4 regions of the Streptomyces sp. NPDC017520 genome follow, and region 4 is predicted to be linked to each of the others. Evidence: riboswitches for the same ligand, from Rfam matches in the RefSeq annotation. Region 4 holds a riboswitch; each other region holds the start of a gene.
The links. A riboswitch is a leader RNA that binds a small molecule or an ion and turns the genes downstream of it on or off. The one in region 4 is predicted to bind cyclic di-AMP.

Region 1 (4,204 bases), on a different contig from region 4:
GCCCGGTGGGCCGGGGCCCCGGAGGTCCGCCGGCCGCGGGAGGACCGGGCGCCCGGCCCCGACCTGTGGCGCACGTTCAGGAGGCCGGACCCGGGGCGCACGGCAGGCGCACCGGATCCGGCCTCCGGAGAGACGTCCTGCTGATCAGGCGCCGCCGAGGCGTTGATCAGACGTCGGCCGGCGGCTCCGCCGGCGCGAAGGCGCCGGAGGCCTCCAGCATCCCCTCGCGCTCCACGACCTTGATCCGCTCACGGCCCTGGGCCGCGCCCAGAGCCTGCTCGTGGGCGTCCAGCTTGTGCCAGCCCTCCCAGGTCGTGTAGCGCACGCCGCGGTCCGCCAGGAAGGCCTCGACGGCCTCCGGAGCGGGCGTGGCCGGCTCCGGCAGCCGGCCGGCCGCCCGGTCTTCCAGGACGCAGGCGACCGTCTCGTTCGCGTCGCCCTTGGTGTGTCCGATCAGACCGATCGGACCGCGCTTGATCCAGCCCGTGACGTAGACCGAGGCCATGTGCTCGTCGCCGGAGATGACGCGTCCCGCCTCGTGCGGCACGGTGCCGGAGGCCACGTCGAAGGGGAGCTTGGGCAGCTCCTCCGAGTAGTAGCCGACGGCCCGGTAGACGCTCTGCATGTCCCAGTCCGTGAACCGGCCGGTGCCCCGGACGTTGCCGGTGCCGTCCAGCTCGGTGCGCTCGGTGCGCAGCGCCACGACCTTGCCGTCCTCGCCGAGGATCTCGACCGGGGACTCGAAGAAGTGCAGGAACAGCTTGTGCGGGCGGTCGCCGACATCGCGGATCGCCCAGTTCTCCAGGGTCTGCGCGACCATGTTGGCCTGCTTGTTCTCCCGGCGGGTCGCGATGGAGCCCTCGTCGTACTCGATGTCCTCGGGGTTGACGATGACCTCGATGTTGGGGGAGTGGTCCAGCTCCCGCAGCTCCATCGGGCTGAACTTGGCCTGTGCGGGGCCACGCCGCCCGAAGACGTGCACCTCCAGCGCCTTGTTCTCCTTGAGGCCCTGGTACACGTTGTCCGGGATCTCGGTGGGCAGCAGCTCGTCCGCCGTCTTGGCCAGGACGCGGGCCACGTCCAGGGCCACGTTCCCGACGCCGAGCACGGCGACCTTCTCCGCGGCGAGCGGCCAGGTGCGCGGGACCTCGGGGTGCCCGTCGTACCAGGAGACGAACTCGGCCGCGCCGTAGGAGCCGTCCAGCTGGATGCCGGGGACGTCGAGCGCCCGGTCGGCCTCGGCGCCGGTGGAGAAGATCACCGCGTCGTAGAACGACCGCAGGTCGTCCAGGCCGATGTCGTGCGGGTAGCTGACGTTCCCGAAGAGCCGGATCTGGGGCTTGTCCAGCACCTGGTGCAGGGCCTTGACGATGCCCTTGATCCGCGGGTGGTCGGGGGCCACGCCATAGCGGATGAGGCCGAAGGGCGCGGGCATGCGCTCGAAGAGGTCGATGGAGACCCCCGGGTCCTGGCAGACCTCGGATTTGAGCAGCGCGTCCGCAGCGTAGATACCGGCGGGGCCGGCTCCGACAATGGCGACGCGGACGGGGCGTGTCATGGCGTGGTGATCCTTCGGGGCGGGCGAACGCGGGCAGGTACAGCGTACGTCGGAGGTAAGGGTTGGCTTACTAGTCTCCACCGCACACCGTAAGCGATCGCCCCGAGGGCTGTTCGACCGGCCCCGCCTAGAGTGTCCGATTGGCCCGTTTTTCTGTGCCGATATGGGCGATTCGCTTCTTTTGGGCATTCTGCTCAATAAAAGGCTTACTGGCGCTTCTGGGGTATTTGCTTGGGCTCGTTTTCGCCATCACCGCGAGGGAGTGGTGAGCGTCACGTCCGCGAGGGCGGACGCGGAAGTGGAAGCTTCGGTTCCCTTCTGTGCGAAGAAAGTTGACGACGTGACGGAGTGACCCGATCCGGCGATTCCGTCTTTCGATCTTGCGTGGAAAAGGGAATCCGGAATGCGGGGCTTGTTCTGTTCGGCGTTTCTCGCCTACGGTCACCGTCAATCCGGATGGAACGCCGAATCCTGCCGCCGTCCGGGAATCCGAAACCCACTCGAGTACGGCAGGAGCGGGGGACCCAGGTAAGTCGCCGATCCGTAACCGGAACGGCTTGGGGTGAAGCCGCACGAGCGTGCGGCCAGACATCTCCCGTCTGAACCCGACAGCTCACCCCGCAGGCGCCGGAGAGGAAATCCCCCATGCCCGCACAGGGTAAGCACCGTCGTTCCCGTTCCACCTCGCTGCGCCGCGGCCTTGCAGCCGTGACTACAGGTGGAGCCGTCCTCGCCCTCCCCGTGATAGGTGCCACCAGCGCCTTCGCGGCCCCCGTGCCCGCCACCGCGCCGCAGCAGGCCGTGGCGCCCGCCTCGATTCCCCAGGTGAATTCCGCCGTGCGGGCCGCGCCCGCCGAGCATTCCGTGGCGGCCGGTGAGACGCTTTCCAAGATCGCCCGCGAATATTCCGTGAGCGGCGGCTGGGAGAAGCTGTACGAAGGCAACCGGAAGATCATCGGAGAGAATCCCGATCTTATTCACCCGGGTATCAAGCTGACCCTCGGAACCAAGGCCGAGGCCCCTTCGGGTGGTAAGGCGGACAAGGCCGCCGAGGCTTCCCCGTCCGCCGTGCGTGGTGCCGAGGCGGACCGTGCCGACCGTTCGGAGCGTGTCAACGCCACTCCCGCGGCAAAGGCCGCTCCGGCCGCCGAGAAGGCCGTCACGTACACGAACGACCTCGACGGCTGGATCAAGGAGTCGCTGGCGGTCATGGCCGAGCAGGGCATCCCCGGCACCTACGAGGGCATCCACCGCAACATCATGCGCGAGTCCTCGGGCAACCCGGCCGCGATCAACAACTGGGACTCCAACGCGGTCAAGGGCACCCCGTCCAAGGGGCTGCTCCAGGTCATCGACCCGACCTTCCAGGCCTACCACGTGCCCGGCACCTCGACCGACAGCTACGACCCGGTCGCCAACATCACGGCCGCGTGCAACTACGCGGCGGACCGCTACGGCTCGATCGACAACGTCTTCGGCGCCTACTGATCCTCCGCGCCCGAGCCCGAGGGGCCCCGGACCTCATCTTGGTCCGGGGCCCCATGCGCGTACCGGGAAGTTACCCCCAAGTTTCTAGTGACTTGCCAGGCGATCGACAGTAGAACCTGTTGCACTCTGTCGAGAGTGAGGTATGTCACATGAGCGACACCACCATGCGGGATGGCGAGACCAAGGGTGTCTCGCGTCGAAGATTCATCGCTGGAACAGGTTCTCTCCTGGGGGCTGCGGCTATCGCCGGGCACTCCGCACCGGCGTGGGCGGGCGTCCGGACGGCAGCAGCGCCGATCGGCTCCGGGGCCCGGGTGCCGGTGCTGGTCGTCGGCACCGGATACGGCGGCTCCGTGGCGGCCCTCCGGCTCGCCCAGGCCGGCGTCGACGTCCATATGGTCGAGATGGGCATGGCCTGGGACACGCCGGGTGCGGACGGCAAGATCTTCGCCAACACCACCAGACCCGACGACCGCTCCTTCTGGCTGCGGACCAGGACCAAGCAGCCGCTGAGCAACTTCCTCGGCTTCCCCATCGACAAGGACGTCAACCGCTACACCGGCATCCTGGACGCCGAGGAGTTCGCCGGCATCACCGTCTACCAGGGCCGCGGTGTCGGCGGCGGGTCCCTGGTCAACGGCGGTATGGCCGTCACCCCGCGCCGGGAGAACTTCGGCGCGATCCTCCCCTCGGTGAACGCCGGGGAGATGTACCGCACCTACTACCCGCGCGCCAACAGCGGACTGGGCGTCACCACCATCGACCCCGCCTGGTTCGACAGCGTCGACTGCTACCAGTACGCCCGGGTCGGCCGGAAACACGCCCAGCGCTCCGGCTTCCCGTTCCTCTTCGTTCCCGCCGTCTACGACTGGGACTACATGAAGCAGGAGGCGGCCGGGACCGTCCCCAGGTCGGCCCTGGACGCCGAGATCCTCTACGGCAACAACTACGGCAAGAAATCGCTCCAGAAGACCTACATCGACCGGATCAGGGCCACCGGCCGGGTCACCATCTCCCCGCTCCACCAGGTCACCACGGTCACCCCGGCCCCGGGCGGCGGCTACACGGTGCTCATCGACCAGCTGGACACCGTCGGCCGGACGACCGCCACCAAGACCGTCACGGCGGACAAGGTCTTCTTCGCCGCGGGCAGCGTGG
Region 2 (4,204 bases), on a different contig from region 4:
GACCAGTCGCTCGGCGTCGTCCGTGGTGATCGGCCTGATGCGCGCGGTGCCCCCGTCGCGGAGCACCACGTCCGCTTCCCAGTGGTCGGGGTACGCGTGATGCGGACTCTGCTCCGGCGTGGGCTCCATGGGCAAAGCCTACGGCGGGGACCCCGGTCGCGGAGGGATCGGTGCCCGGGCAGTCTGAGGGGGCCCGGACCGGGGGCCGCCGGAGCACAGGACGGGACAGGAGGCCGGGCACAGGACCGGCAGGAGACCGGGCAGGACCGGCAGGAGACCGGGCACAGCGCCGGACAGGAGGCCGGGCACAGCACCACGCACTGCATGAGAGACTGGTCTAGACAACCGTTGATATGTGAAGGGCAGAACCATGGCTGAGCGCCGCGTAAACGTCGGTTGGGCCGAGGGCCTGCACGCCCGCCCCGCTTCCATCTTCGTCCGTGCCGCCACGGCTTCCGGCGTCCCCGTGACGATCGCCAAGTCCGACGGCAACCCGGTGAACGCCGCCTCCATGCTCGCCGTGCTCGGCCTGGGCGCACAGGGCGGCGAGGAGATCGTGCTCGCGTCCGACGCGGACGAAGCCGAGGCCGCTCTGGACCGGCTCGCGAAGCTGGTCGCCGAGGGCTTGGAAGAACTCCCCGAGACCGTCTGACCCACGCGACCCGGCCCGGCCGGATTCGACCGGTGCGAGAGCCGTGACCCTCTGAGGGGTCACGGCTCTTTCGCTTTCGGAAAAGAGCTACGCATCGACAATTGCGGACAGCACAAACAATGCCCCGCAATTACTTCTCTCTGTCTACGGCTCTTCTGTTAATTGCGGACGCCCGCGATGTTTACGTCATGTTGCGAAGTACTCACGCGGGGAACGGGCGCGGTGCGCCGCCCCGGCGGTCGCGGGCGGCGCAGCCGGTGGGCCCCCGCGGCGCGTTCCGCGTACTGGGCGGTCAGCGCCCTCGCCCGGTCGGCGTCGCCGCGCGCCACGGCGTCCACGATCGCGCCGCGCTCGGCCCAGGAGTCGACCGGGCGGGCCGGCTGCTCGACCGCGTACATCCAGGCGATCTTGTGCCGGAGCTGGGTGAGCAGGGCGATGAGCCCGGGGCTGCCGGAGGCCTGCGCGAGGGTCTCGTGGAACCAGCCGGCCAGCGAGCGCAGATCCTCGCCCTCGCCCCGGCGGGCGCGCTCCTGGCCCAGTCTGACCAGGCCCCGGAGCACCTTCAGGTGGGCTTCCGTGCGGCGCTGCGCGGCGCGGGCCGCCCCCAGGGGCTCCAGCAGCATCCGCACTTCCAGGAGGTCGGCCGCCTCCTGCACGGTGGGCTCGGCGACACAGGCGCCCGCATGTCTGCGGGTGACGACGAAGCCCTCGGACTCCAGGGTGCGCAGGGCCTCACGGACCGGGACGCGGGAGACCCCGTAGCGGCGGGCCAGCAACTCCTCGGTGAGGCGGCTGCCCCGCTCGTAGACACCGGAGACGATGTCGTCACGGATTGCCGTGCATACCGAATGCGCGGGAATGCGCATGTCCGAACCTCCGCCTTGATCCCCGCGAAACGCGGCCGCCCGACGTCTGTTCCGTGACTCTATTGCAATCTGCCGGAATTTCCGATGGCAGGCCGGAATTCGTGGATATCCACGGGCCCGAATCGCCGAGGGCCCCGGCGGGTGCCGGGGCCTTCGGGCAACGTCGCGCGGGGCGGGTCAGACGTTCAGTCCGTGGGAGCGCAGGTAGCCGACGGGGTCCATGTCGGAGCCGTAGTCGGGGCTGGTCCGGGCCTCGAAGTGCAGGTGCGGGCCGGTGGAGTTGCCGGTGGAGCCGGAGAGGCCGATCTGCTGGCCGGAGGAGACGCTCTGGCCGACGGAGACGCCGATCGAGGAGAGGTGGCCGTACTGGGTGTACGTGCCGTCCGTCATCCGGAGCACGATGTTGTTGCCGTACGCGCCGCCCCAGCCGGCCTCGACGACCGTGCCGGCGCCGACGGCGACGACGGAGCTGCCGGAGGCGGCCTGGAAGTCCACGCCGGAGTGGCTGCCGGAGGACCAGAGCGAACCGCCGGCGTTGTAGCCGGTGGTGACGTGGGAGCCGGCGACGGGGAGGTGGAAGGCGTTCAGGCGGGCGCGCTCGGCGGCGCGGGCGGCACGGGCCTTCTCCTCGCGGACCTCCTTGGCGCGGGCCTCTGCCTTGCGCTCGGCCTCCGCCTTGGCCTTGGCCTTGGCGGCCTTCTCGCGGGCCTCCGCGGCGGCCTCGGCCTTCGCCTTCGCGATCGCGTCGGCCTGCTGCTTCTGGGCGTGGGCCTGGGCGTCTATCTGCTCGGCGAGAGTGGCGTCGAGGGCGACGGTCTGGGTGAGGCCGGTGTCGGCGACCTGGGCGGCCTCGGTGTCCGCGGCGAGGGCCGGCGAGGCCAGCGAGCCGAGGACACCGGTGGTGGCCAGAGCCGCGATGCCGGCGGCCTGGGCGCTCCGGCGCGTGAGGCGGCTCGGGGCACGGTGCTTCCCGGTGGCACGGGTGAACGCCATGGAGGGGCTGATCCTTTCCTTCCTTCTCGCCTACCGGGTTAGCTGACGGGTTCGGAGCAGGAAGGTCTCCTACGGATCCCCGCGCCGGTTTCGCGGCACGGGCCTCCGATTCACCCCAGGGACTGCGTGGGTCCCCGGCTCCCCAGGCTCGCGCCTGACGGGGACTCGGCGATGACTGCCCGGCGCCGCGGCTGCGGCATACGGGTGGCGGACAGCCGAGCCGACGCTAGGCGGGGCGACTTCCCATCACCAAACGGACAAGGGGATTTGTCGCACATCCCACAGGGCAGACAGGCAACCTCTCCCCCAAAGGGGATGAAATGGACTAATCGAACAAAAAGGAGGACCCCGACGAATATGCGTTCGTCGGGGTCCTGTTCGCGGCGGTGTGCCACACGTGCGTCAGCCGGTGACGACGGACACCTCTCCGATGCCGAGGGCCTTCACGGGCTCCTCGATCCGGGCGGCGTCCCCCACGAGGACCGTGACCAGCCGGTCGACCGGGAAGGCGCTGACCACGGCGGCGGTCGCCTCCACGGTGCCCGTCTCGGCGAGCCGGGCGTAGAGGTGGGCCTGGTAGTCGTCGGGGAGGTGCTGCTCGACCTGGTCGGCCAGCGTGCTCGCGACGGATGCGGCGGTCTCGAACTTCAGCGGGGCGACGCCCACCAGGTTCTGTACGGCCGTCTCGCGCTCGGCGTCGGTCAGCCCCTCGGCGGCCAGCGTCCGCAGGACCTTCCAGAGGTCGTCCAGCGCCGGTCCCGTGGACTCCGTGTCCACCGAGCCGCTGATCGCGAGCATGGCCGCGCCGCCCGAGTCGGGGCCGCTGGAGCGCAGCACCTGGGCGAAGGCCCGCACCCCGTAGGTGTAACCCTTCTCCTCGCGCAGCACCCGGTCCAGCCGGGAGGTGAGGGTGCCGCCCAGGCAGTAGGTGCCGAGCACCTGGGCGGGCCACACGCGCTCGTGCCGGTCGGCGCCGATGCGGCCGATCAGCAGCTGGGTCTGGACCGCGCCGGGCCGGTCCACGATCACGACGCGGCCGGTGTCGTCCGCGGTGATGGGGGGCACCGGGCGGGCCTGGCCGGCGTTGCCCGACCAGTCGCCGAGGGTCTGGGCCAGTAGCGCGTCCAGGTCGATACCGGTCAGGTCGCCGACGATCACGGCCGTCGCGGTGGACGGCCGGACGTGGGCGTCGAAGAAGGCGCGCACGGCCCTCTCGTCGATCCGCCGGACCGTCTCCTCCGTGCCCAGGCGCGGGCGGGACATCCGGGCGGTGGCCGGGAACAGCTCCTTGGAGAGCTGCTTGGCGGCACGCCGGGACGGGTTGGCGTGCTCGTGCGGGATCTCGTCGAGGCGGTTGCCGACGAGGCGCTCGATCTCGCTCCGGTCGAAGGCCGGGGCCCGCAGCGCCTCGGCGACCAGCCCGAGGGCCTTGGTCAGCCGGGAGACCGGGACCTCCAGGGAGACCCGGATGCCGGGGTGGTCGGCGTGCGCGTCGAGCGTGGCGCCGCAGCGCTCCAGCTCGGCGGCGAACTCCTCGGCGCTGTGCTTGTCGGTGCCCTCCGAGAGCGCCCGCGACATGATCGTGGCCACGCCGTCCAGGCCCTCGGGTTCGGCCTCCAGCGGCGCGTCCAGGAAGATCTCCACCGCGACGACCTGCTGGCCGGGGCGGTGGCAACGCAGCACGGTCAGCCCG
Region 3 (4,204 bases), on a different contig from region 4:
CGGACAGGCCCCGGTGGTCGGGGTGGGCGCCGGCCTTGGTGGCGACGACGATGTCGGCCCGGTTGGAGCGGGAGGCGAGCCACTTGCCGATGACGGTCTCCGACTCACCGCCCTCGTTGCCCTCGACCCAGGCGGAGTAGGCGTCGGCGGTGTCGATGAAGTTGCCGCCGGCCGCGACGTACGCGTCCAGGACCGCGAAGGACTGGTCCTCGTCCGCCGTCCAGCCGAAGACGTTGCCGCCGAGGGCGAGAGGGAAAACCTGGAGGTCGGAGCTGCCGAGAATGCGCGGAGAAGTCATGTGGAGGTTCAACGGGACGGGGCGGGGACGGTATTCCGCCGCCCGCCGGACCGTACCGTCCCCGGACAGACCGGCAGCCCTGACGTCGGGGGGTGTGCGTCAGGGCTGCCGGGGTTGCGGGGCGGCGACGAAGGACGTCAGCCGCGGGGCCTGGAGATCAGACGTTCAGGCCCTTGCTGTTGAGCCAGGCCATCGGGTCCATCGCGGAACCGCCCGCGGTGCGGACCTCCAGGTGGAGGTGGACGCCGGTGACGTTGCCGCTGTCGCCCATGCGGCCGATGGTCTGGCCGGTGGTCACCTTCTGGCCGACGGAGACCTCGATCGAGGACTGGTGGGCGTACCAGATCTCCGTGCCGTCCTCCAGCTGCAGGACCGTGCGGTAGCCGTACGAACCGGAGTAGCCGGCCGATGTGATCGTGCCGCTGTGCACGGCCTTGAGCGGTGCGCCGGCCGACCCGGCGAAGTCGAGACCGGTGTGCTGGCCCGAGGACCAGAGCGCGCCGGACTGACCGTAGGTCGAGGTGATCGTGTACGAGAAGGTGGGGAGGGAGAAGCTGGCGGCGAGCTTGGCGAGCCGCTCGGCCTCCTTCTTCTTCTTCGCCGCTTCCTCCGCCGCCTTCTTCTTCGCGGCGGCAGCGGCCTCGGCCTCGTCCTGCTGCTTCTTGGCCTCGGCGGCGGCGGTCTCGGCCGCTGCCTTCTCGGCGGCGGCCTTGGCCTCGGCGTCGGCGCTGGCCTGCTGCTGCTCGGCCTGCTGGAGGATCCGGGCGCGCAGCGCCTCGCCGGCGCCGGTGCCCTGCTCGGCCTCGGCGGTGGTGAGGCCGGCGGTGGTGAGCGGCGCGGACGCGGCGACCGGGGCGGGCTCCGCCTCCTCGGACATCAAAGACCCGACGCCGGGAAGGGACTTGGCGTCGGGGAGGTTGTCCACGATGGAATCGGGAAGAGAGATGGAGACCGGCGCCTTGTCCTGAGCGGTGGCCATACCGCCCGCGCCGACAGCCGCTATGACACCGACTCCGAGGACGGTGGAGCTACGGGCCAGACCACGCTGCTTGGCCACGCGGTGCTTGCCGCGCACGGGACGGATGGACTCCGCGGTGGGGTTCCATTCCTCCCAGGTGCGCTCCTCGCCACCGAGGGTGTCGGCACTGAAGGGTGACGGGGCCTCAGGGGCAGGCTTGTTGGACGCCACGTGGGCGCACTCCTTTCCTTCCTTCTCGCCTACCGGGTTAGCTGACGGGTTCGGAGCAGGAAGGTCTCCTACGGGCCCCTCCGTCTCTCACGAGACGCAGGCGTCCGATTCACCCCATGTAGGTGGTTCCCCGGTTCCCTTGCGGAATTCGGCGCTCGCGCGCGGCGCCGTCTCTGACGACGGCTGTGACGACCGCGCTGCGTTATCGAACGTTAATAGACGGACGGGCCCTATTCCAAGCTGTTCCTGTTGATCATTAACGAACACGGCAGGGATGTACGGGTGACAACCGGGCGCAATCGGGCGACTTGACCACGCCTCAGCCACACTGCTTTTTCTGACAGTGTGTCAAATGTTATGCGGAGCGGCGCCTTTTGATTACGCACCGTGTCACCGCCCGGCACCATCACTCCGGCGTCACCGCCCGGCGTCATCGCCCCGGCCCACGATCTTCACCGTCGTCCGGCGCACGGGCTGCCCCTCCGCCGGCCGGCCGACCGCGATGAGCGCCATGTCGTCCGTGGTCCGCCCACCGGTGTGCAGCCGTACGTCGTCCGTCAGCGCGGACAACAGCTCCTCCGGGCCCGGGAAGATCCGGCCGCGCAGCCGGGCCGCCGGATCGTAGAAGACCCCGTTCGGGTCCCGGGCCTCGGACAGGCCGTCCGTGAAGGCGAGGAGCGTCGCCCCCGCGGGCATCGCCCACTCGTCGGACCGGTCCGGCCACACCCCCAGGTCCATCCCCAGCGGCATGGCGGGCACCGAGGGTGCCAGCACCTCCAGGGCGCCGTCGGCGTGCAGCAGGATCGGCTCGGGGTGACCGCGGTTGACGAGGCGCAACGAGGCGGCACCGGGCGGGATCTCGGCCAGCACGGCGGTGATGAACCCCTCCATCGCGTCCAGCCCGTACCGCCGCGTCCCCTCCCGGGCCAGCGCCCGCTCCAGCCGCTGCGCGACACCCTCCAGCGAACGCTCCTGCTCGGCCGCCTCCCGGAACGCCCCGATGATCACCGCCACCGCCTCGACGGCGTCCAGCCCCTTGCCGCGTACGTCGCCGACGACCAGACGCACTCCGTACGGGGTGTCCGCGACGGCGAACAGGTCGCCGCCCACGAACTCGTCCGCCTGGGCCGCCTCGTACCGCGCGGCCACCTGGAGTCCGCCGATCCGCTCGGCCGGGGTCGGCAGCACGGCCCGCATGGCGGTCTCCGCGATGACCCGGGCCGAGGCCAGCTGCTCGTTGCCACGCCGTACGACGCCGTTGATGACGAGGGCCAGCACCGAGGCCGTGAGCACGGTGATCAGCTCGATGATCGGGACCACCTGGGTGGACGTCCCGTCGGAGAGCCTCATCGCGATGACGGAGAGGACCGCGGCGATGCCCGTACGGACGGTCCGGGACTTCGAGAAGAACGGCGCGGCGATCAGCGGGGCCGCGACGAACAGGGGGACAGCGGTGAAGTTGGGCGGAGTCAGCGAGTCGAGCACCAGCCCGCCGAGGATCAGCAGGGCCGGGAGCAGCCGGACGAACCGTCCGGTGCGCCGCCCGTCGGACGTCAGCTGGCCCTCCCGGGACCCGAACACCACCCGGCCCACGGCGTCGAAACTCCCCGCCGTGGCACTGCGCCGTTCGTCGGCCATCCCCACCTGTGCACTCCTGCCCGGTCCACCCACGGCTGCGGACGGTACCGCGCCCCGCCCAGGCTTCCCGGAGCCGCGCCGAGCGGCTACTCCGCATCGGCCGAATAGGGGGAGCGGGCGGAGGCCCGGCCTTCCGTGGTCAGTCGGAGAGCCGGTGTTCCGCGTATACCGTCAGTGCGTCCCGTACGAAGGCGGCGGTGCCGTCCCCGTAGCGATCGTAGTTCTTTCCGAAGCGGGGGTCGGCGACATACATCTCGCCGAGCCCGATCACATACGAACGACTGGGCGCCTTGGCCGAGGACAGCCAGGCGCAGTGCCGCCGCGCGAGGTCCTGCGCCTCGGCCCCGTCGGCGGCGAGCCCTCCCTCCCTGGCCCGTCCCCAGGCGCGCGCGATGGCCTCGTGCTCGTCCTGGAACGCCTTCTTCTGCTCGTCGCCGAGCGAACGCCACCAGCGGTCGCCCTCCTCGTACGCGTCCCGGCCCCAGCGCTCGGTGACCTCCTGCTCGTGGGCGGTGTGATCGAAGCCGTCGAACACTTCATCGGCCATGAGTTCCATCCCCTCCTGCGTCTTGTGGAGAGTGGTCCGCACCGAGGCGATCTGCCGCCCGATGCGCGCCTGCTCCTGTTCGAGCAGCCGCAGATGCGCCCGCAGCGCCACCGCCGTGTCCCGCTGCCCCGCGAGCACGTCCTTGATGGCGGACAGCGAGAGGCCCAGCTCCCGCAGCAGCAGGATGCGCTGCAGCCGGACGAGGGCGTCCTGGTCGTAGTAGCGGTAGCCGTTGCTCCCGATCCGGCTCGGCGTGAGGAGACCGACGTCTCCGTAATGCCGGAGCGTGCGGCTCGTGGTGCCGGCCCGACGGGCGATTTCCTGAATGGACCACTCCATGCCGGAAACGCTGCGTCAAGGTCAAGCCGCGCCATCACGACGCCGGGAAACGACTCGGGCCCGGCACGCTGTGCGTGCCGGGCCCGGGCCTTCAGTAGCGGGGACAGGATTTGAACCTGCGACCTCTGGGTTATGAGCCCAGCGAGCTACCGAGCTGCTCCACCCCGCGTCGGTAAACACAACTCTACGGCAT
Region 4 (4,204 bases):
GCTGGTTGTACTTGGCGACGCGGTCCGAGCGGGCCGGGGCGCCGGTCTTGATCTGGCCGCAGTTCACGGCGACGGCGAGGTCGGCGATGGTGACGTCCTCGGTCTCGCCGGAGCGGTGCGACATCATGCACTTGAAGCCGTTGCGCTGGGCCAGCTCGACGGCGTCCAGGGTCTCGGTCAGCGAACCGATCTGGTTGACCTTCACGAGCAGGGCGTTGGCGGAGCCCTCCTCGATGCCGCGGGCCAGTCGCTCGGGGTTGGTGACGAAGAGGTCGTCGCCGACGATCTGCACCTTGGCGCCGATGCGGTCGGTGATGACCTTCCAGCCGGCCCAGTCGTCCTCGTACAGCGGGTCCTCGATGGAGACCAGCGGGTACGCGGAGACGAGCTCCTCGTAGTACTCGGTCATCTCGGCGGCCGAGCGGGACTTGCCCTCGAACTCGTAGACGCCGTCCTTGTAGAACTCGGACGCGGCGACGTCGAGCGCGAGCGCGATGTCGCGGCCCGGGACGTAACCGGCCTCCTTGATGGCCTCGACGATGAGGTCCAGGGCGGCGCGGTTGGACTCCAGGTTCGGGGCGAAGCCGCCCTCGTCGCCGAGTCCGGTGGACAGGCCCTTGGTCTTGAGGACCTTCTTCAGCGTGTGGTAGACCTCCGCACCCCAGCGCAGGCCCTCGGAGAAGGACTCCGCGCCGATCGGGGCGATCATGAACTCCTGGACGTCCACGTTGGAGTCGGCGTGCGAACCGCCGTTCAGGATGTTCATCATCGGAACGGGCAGCAGGTGCGCGTTCGGGCCGCCGAGGTAGCGGAAGAGCGGCAGGTCGGACGCCTCGGAGGCGGCGTGCGCGACGGCCAGCGAGACGCCGAGGATGGCGTTCGCACCGAGCGACGCCTTGTTCTCGGTGGCGTCGAGGTCGAACATCGCCTGGTCGATGAGGCGCTGCTCGGTGGCGTCGTACCCGACGAGCTCCGGGCCGATCTGCTCGATGACGGCGAGGACGGCCTTCTCGACGCCCTTGCCCATGTAGCGGTTGGGGTCACCGTCGCGAAGCTCGATGGCCTCGAACGCACCGGTGGAGGCACCGGACGGAACAGCAGCACGGCCCGTGCTGCCGTCGTCGAGGCCAACCTCGACCTCGACCGTGGGGTTGCCCCGGGAGTCGAGGATTTCCCTGGCTACGACGACGTCGATGGACGGCACGAGGCATCTCCTTCTGGGATCTGACACTGGTTGTGCAGGGTCACTGTGGCCTTGCGACACGAGCCTATCGGGCCCGGCCGCGTCGGCCAGCCGACCGCCCGCCTCCTGGGACGAAAAAGGGCCCAAGGACCTGCATCACGGGACAAAACTCTAGAAATCTACTGTGCGGTAACAACAAGAGGTGAACGCATGCGGGTCCATCGGAGCCCGCCGCTCACGAAGAACCCGGCCCGGCGCGCTGGGGGGAACGAGCGCGCCGGGCCGGGGAGCCGTGCGAGGAGAAGTGCCGCCGGACGCTTCTCCTCCGGGGAGGAGAGACGGCGGTTACTTCAGGTGGAGCTGCTGACCCGGGAAGATCAGGTCCGCGTCCTTGACGATGTCGTCGTTGAGCTTGAAGAGCTTGCTCCAGCCGCCCTTGACGCCCTCCGCCTCGGCGATGGTGCTCAGGGTGTCGCCGGCCTTGACCTTGTACTCGCCGTCGCCCTTCTGGACCTTCTCGCCGGTCGGGGTGGTGACGGTCTTCTTGCTCTCGGCCTTGGGGGCCTCGCGCTGCTCGGAGCGCGTGGTGGGCTGCTCGGCCTGACGCTCGGGCTGCGCCTGCTCGGGCTTGCTCTCGCCGGAGCCGGAGCCGGAGCCGGTGTTCACGCCCGGGTCCACACCGTCGTTGGTGAGACCGCCGGCGCCGGCGCAGGCCCAGGCGCCCGGGCCCTGCATGTCGAGGAGCTTCTCGGCGGTGGCGATCTGCTGGTCCTTGGAGGCCAGGTCGGCACGGGAGGCGTACTGCGTACCGCCGGCGGCGGCCCAGCTGGACTGCGAGAACTGCAGTCCGCCGTAGTAGCCGTTGCCGGTGTTGATGGACCAGTTGCCGCCGGACTCGCACTGGGCGACGGCGTCCCAGGTCTCGACGGAGGCGGCGGAGGCGTTGGTCGCACCCATCAGCGGGACGGCGATCGCGGCGCCGGTGACGCCCGCGAGGGTGGCGATACGGGTGGCCTTGGACGGGCGGCGGTGCTTGCCCTTGCTGTTCAGCAGCATGGAACGAATCTCCTCACCGACGCCTACGAGGTGAGCTGTCGGGTTCGGGCTGATGAGTTGCCCGGTCGCGCGGTGCTGCTCGCGACTTCACCCCTAGCCGGTCCCGTACGTTCTCGTCGGTTTCGACGAGGCGTCCGGACCCGGCGGCTTACCTGGGTCCCCCGCTCCTGCCTACGGCGCTTACGCGTCTGTTCCCTTCGACCGACGGCAGGATTCGGCGTGACGGTCGACGGGGCCCGCGGTGCGAGCGGCTCCGACCGTAAACACAGGCAACCCCGACATTCAAAGATGGACATAGAGGGCAATCAGCCCGAACTCGCCGTGGCCGGCGGGTCGTTTCCGCAGGTGAGGGGCGATTCGCCCGGACCAGCCGGACGAGACGCGCCAGTTGAAGCAAAGAGACCCATGTCTCACTTACGCAAAAGTGGACATAGGTCTCTTAACTGCCTCGATTTTCGGGGTGTTTTCCCGAATTCGATCAATTGGCGGCGGGCGCCCCTGCGGGTGTTCCTGCGCCCTCGGGAGCGGCCGGGTCCGGGCCCTTGGCCGCACCCTCGCCCGCGTCCTCACCCGCACCCCGGTCCGGGCCCAGGTCCAGGTTCTGGCCGGGCAGGATCAGGTCCGGGTCGGAGCCCAGGAGGTCCTTGTTCGTCTCGTACAGGCCGGTCCATCCGCCGGGGATCTCCTGGGCGTCGGCGATCGCCCAGAGGTTGTCCCCGGGCCGCACCGTGTACCCGCCGGCGGTCGCCGCGCCACCGTCCCGCGCGTCGCCTTCGCCGCGCGAGGCGTGCCGGCCGGACTCACGGGGACCGTCCTCCCGGCCCGCGTCGGCCTCCTCGGGCGCGGGGGCTCCCCGATGCTTGCCCCCCTTGCCGTCCTCGCCCGTCGAGGCGTCGGGGGCGGCGGAGGGGTCCGAGGTGTCGGGCGCGTCGGAGGCCGGCGGGGCGGAGGGCGTCACCGAGGGGTCGGGGGCCTCACTCCCCTTCTCCGCGCCACCACTACCGCCCTTGTCCGCCCCATCACTCTTCTCACCCTTGCCGGATTCACCGGACTCGCCGGACTCACCGGATTCGCCCGCTTCGTCGGTCGGGGTGGAGGCCGGGTCGGCCGAGGGGTCCGCCGACGGGTCGGCGGACGGATCCGCGGACGGGTCCGCGGACGGCGAGGTGCCCGGGTCGACGCCGGGCAGACCGCCGTCCACCGCGAGGCCGGAGATCACCGCACAGCTGGGCCACGCCTTCGGGCCCTGGTCGTCCAGGACCTTCTCGGCGACGGAGATCTGCTGCGAGCGGCTGGCGAGGTCGGCGCGGGGCGCGAACGCCGTGCCGCCGTACGCCGACCAGGTCTCCTGCGAGAACTGGAGCCCCCCGTAGTAGCCGTTGCCGAGATCGGCACTCCACATGCCGCCGCTCTCGCACTCGGCGACCCGGTCCCAGGTGGTGGCCTCGGCCGCGTGCGCGCCGCCGGCGCCGAGCAGCGGGATGGCGATGGCCGATCCCGTCACGCCCGCGGCGACGATGATGGCGGGTGCCTGACGAGGGCGGCGGTGTCTGCCGTTCGCGGAGCCCATGGGTATGCCTTCCGTGCGACTGACAAGCGAGTGGCCTGAGCGCCGCACAGCGGATTCCGTGGCTGCTTCGGCGCCCAAGTGGCGCGTGAGCAAGGTGCGCCCGACGCGTCGAACCGTGAACCTAGCGGGACTCGAACGTGTGTCACAAGTCGATGCAGCGCAGATCACGTGAAAGTCACGAAGTTGACGCTCTGTCACTTTTCACGGCCCGGACACCCGGTTCGAACTCGACCGGAAGGGTGCGCAGTCCTCGCATGATGAGCCCGCCGCGCCAGCGCAAATCGCCAGGTTCTCCCGCAAGCCGCAGGTCAGGAAGGCGCCTCAACAGTGTGGCCAGTGCGGCCTGCCCCTCCGACCGGGCCAGTGGCGCTCCCAGACAGTAGTGGACGCCGTGC

Region 1: another riboswitch for cyclic di-AMP. It lies ahead of ACH4KB_RS14870 (transglycosylase SLT domain-containing protein); the one in region 4 lies ahead of ACH4KB_RS26745 (transglycosylase family protein).
Region 2: another riboswitch for cyclic di-AMP. It lies ahead of ACH4KB_RS12840 (M23 family metallopeptidase); the one in region 4 lies ahead of ACH4KB_RS26745 (transglycosylase family protein).
Region 3: another riboswitch for cyclic di-AMP. It lies ahead of ACH4KB_RS15930 (M23 family metallopeptidase); the one in region 4 lies ahead of ACH4KB_RS26745 (transglycosylase family protein).

The regions. Positions count from the first base shown of each region.
Region 1 covers NZ_JBIRKB010000005.1:343,935-348,138, forward strand. Annotated here, with positions in the region: gene ACH4KB_RS14860 (SpoIIE family protein phosphatase) at 1-144, shown strand, start outside; gene ACH4KB_RS14865 (FAD-dependent oxidoreductase) at 167-1,558, opposite strand; cyclic di-AMP (ydaO/yuaA leader) riboswitch at 2,011-2,198, shown strand; gene ACH4KB_RS14870 (transglycosylase SLT domain-containing protein) at 2,204-3,046, shown strand; gene ACH4KB_RS14875 (GMC oxidoreductase) at 3,196-4,204, shown strand, end outside.
Region 2 covers NZ_JBIRKB010000004.1:490,853-495,056, forward strand. Annotated here, with positions in the region: gene ACH4KB_RS12825 (GNAT family N-acetyltransferase) at 1-129, opposite strand, end outside; gene ACH4KB_RS12830 (HPr family phosphocarrier protein) at 371-652, shown strand; gene ACH4KB_RS12835 (GntR family transcriptional regulator) at 811-1,518, opposite strand; gene ACH4KB_RS12840 (M23 family metallopeptidase) at 1,696-2,511, opposite strand; cyclic di-AMP (ydaO/yuaA leader) riboswitch at 2,525-2,692, opposite strand; gene ACH4KB_RS12845 (M16 family metallopeptidase) at 2,914-4,204, opposite strand, start outside.
Region 3 covers NZ_JBIRKB010000006.1:19,288-23,491, forward strand. Annotated here, with positions in the region: gene ACH4KB_RS15925 (aldo/keto reductase) at 1-298, opposite strand, end outside; gene ACH4KB_RS15930 (M23 family metallopeptidase) at 456-1,487, opposite strand; cyclic di-AMP (ydaO/yuaA leader) riboswitch at 1,499-1,651, opposite strand; gene ACH4KB_RS15935 (PP2C family protein-serine/threonine phosphatase) at 1,905-3,125, opposite strand; gene ACH4KB_RS15940 (MerR family transcriptional regulator) at 3,265-4,011, opposite strand; tRNA gene ACH4KB_RS15945 (tRNA-Met) at 4,107-4,180, opposite strand.
Region 4 covers NZ_JBIRKB010000012.1:102,919-107,122, reverse strand. Annotated here, with positions in the region: gene eno (phosphopyruvate hydratase) at 1-1,204, opposite strand, end outside; gene ACH4KB_RS26745 (transglycosylase family protein) at 1,529-2,239, opposite strand; cyclic di-AMP (ydaO/yuaA leader) riboswitch at 2,245-2,428, opposite strand; gene ACH4KB_RS26740 (transglycosylase family protein) at 2,718-3,809, opposite strand; partial or broken gene ACH4KB_RS26735 (cytochrome P450) at 3,985-4,204, opposite strand, start outside.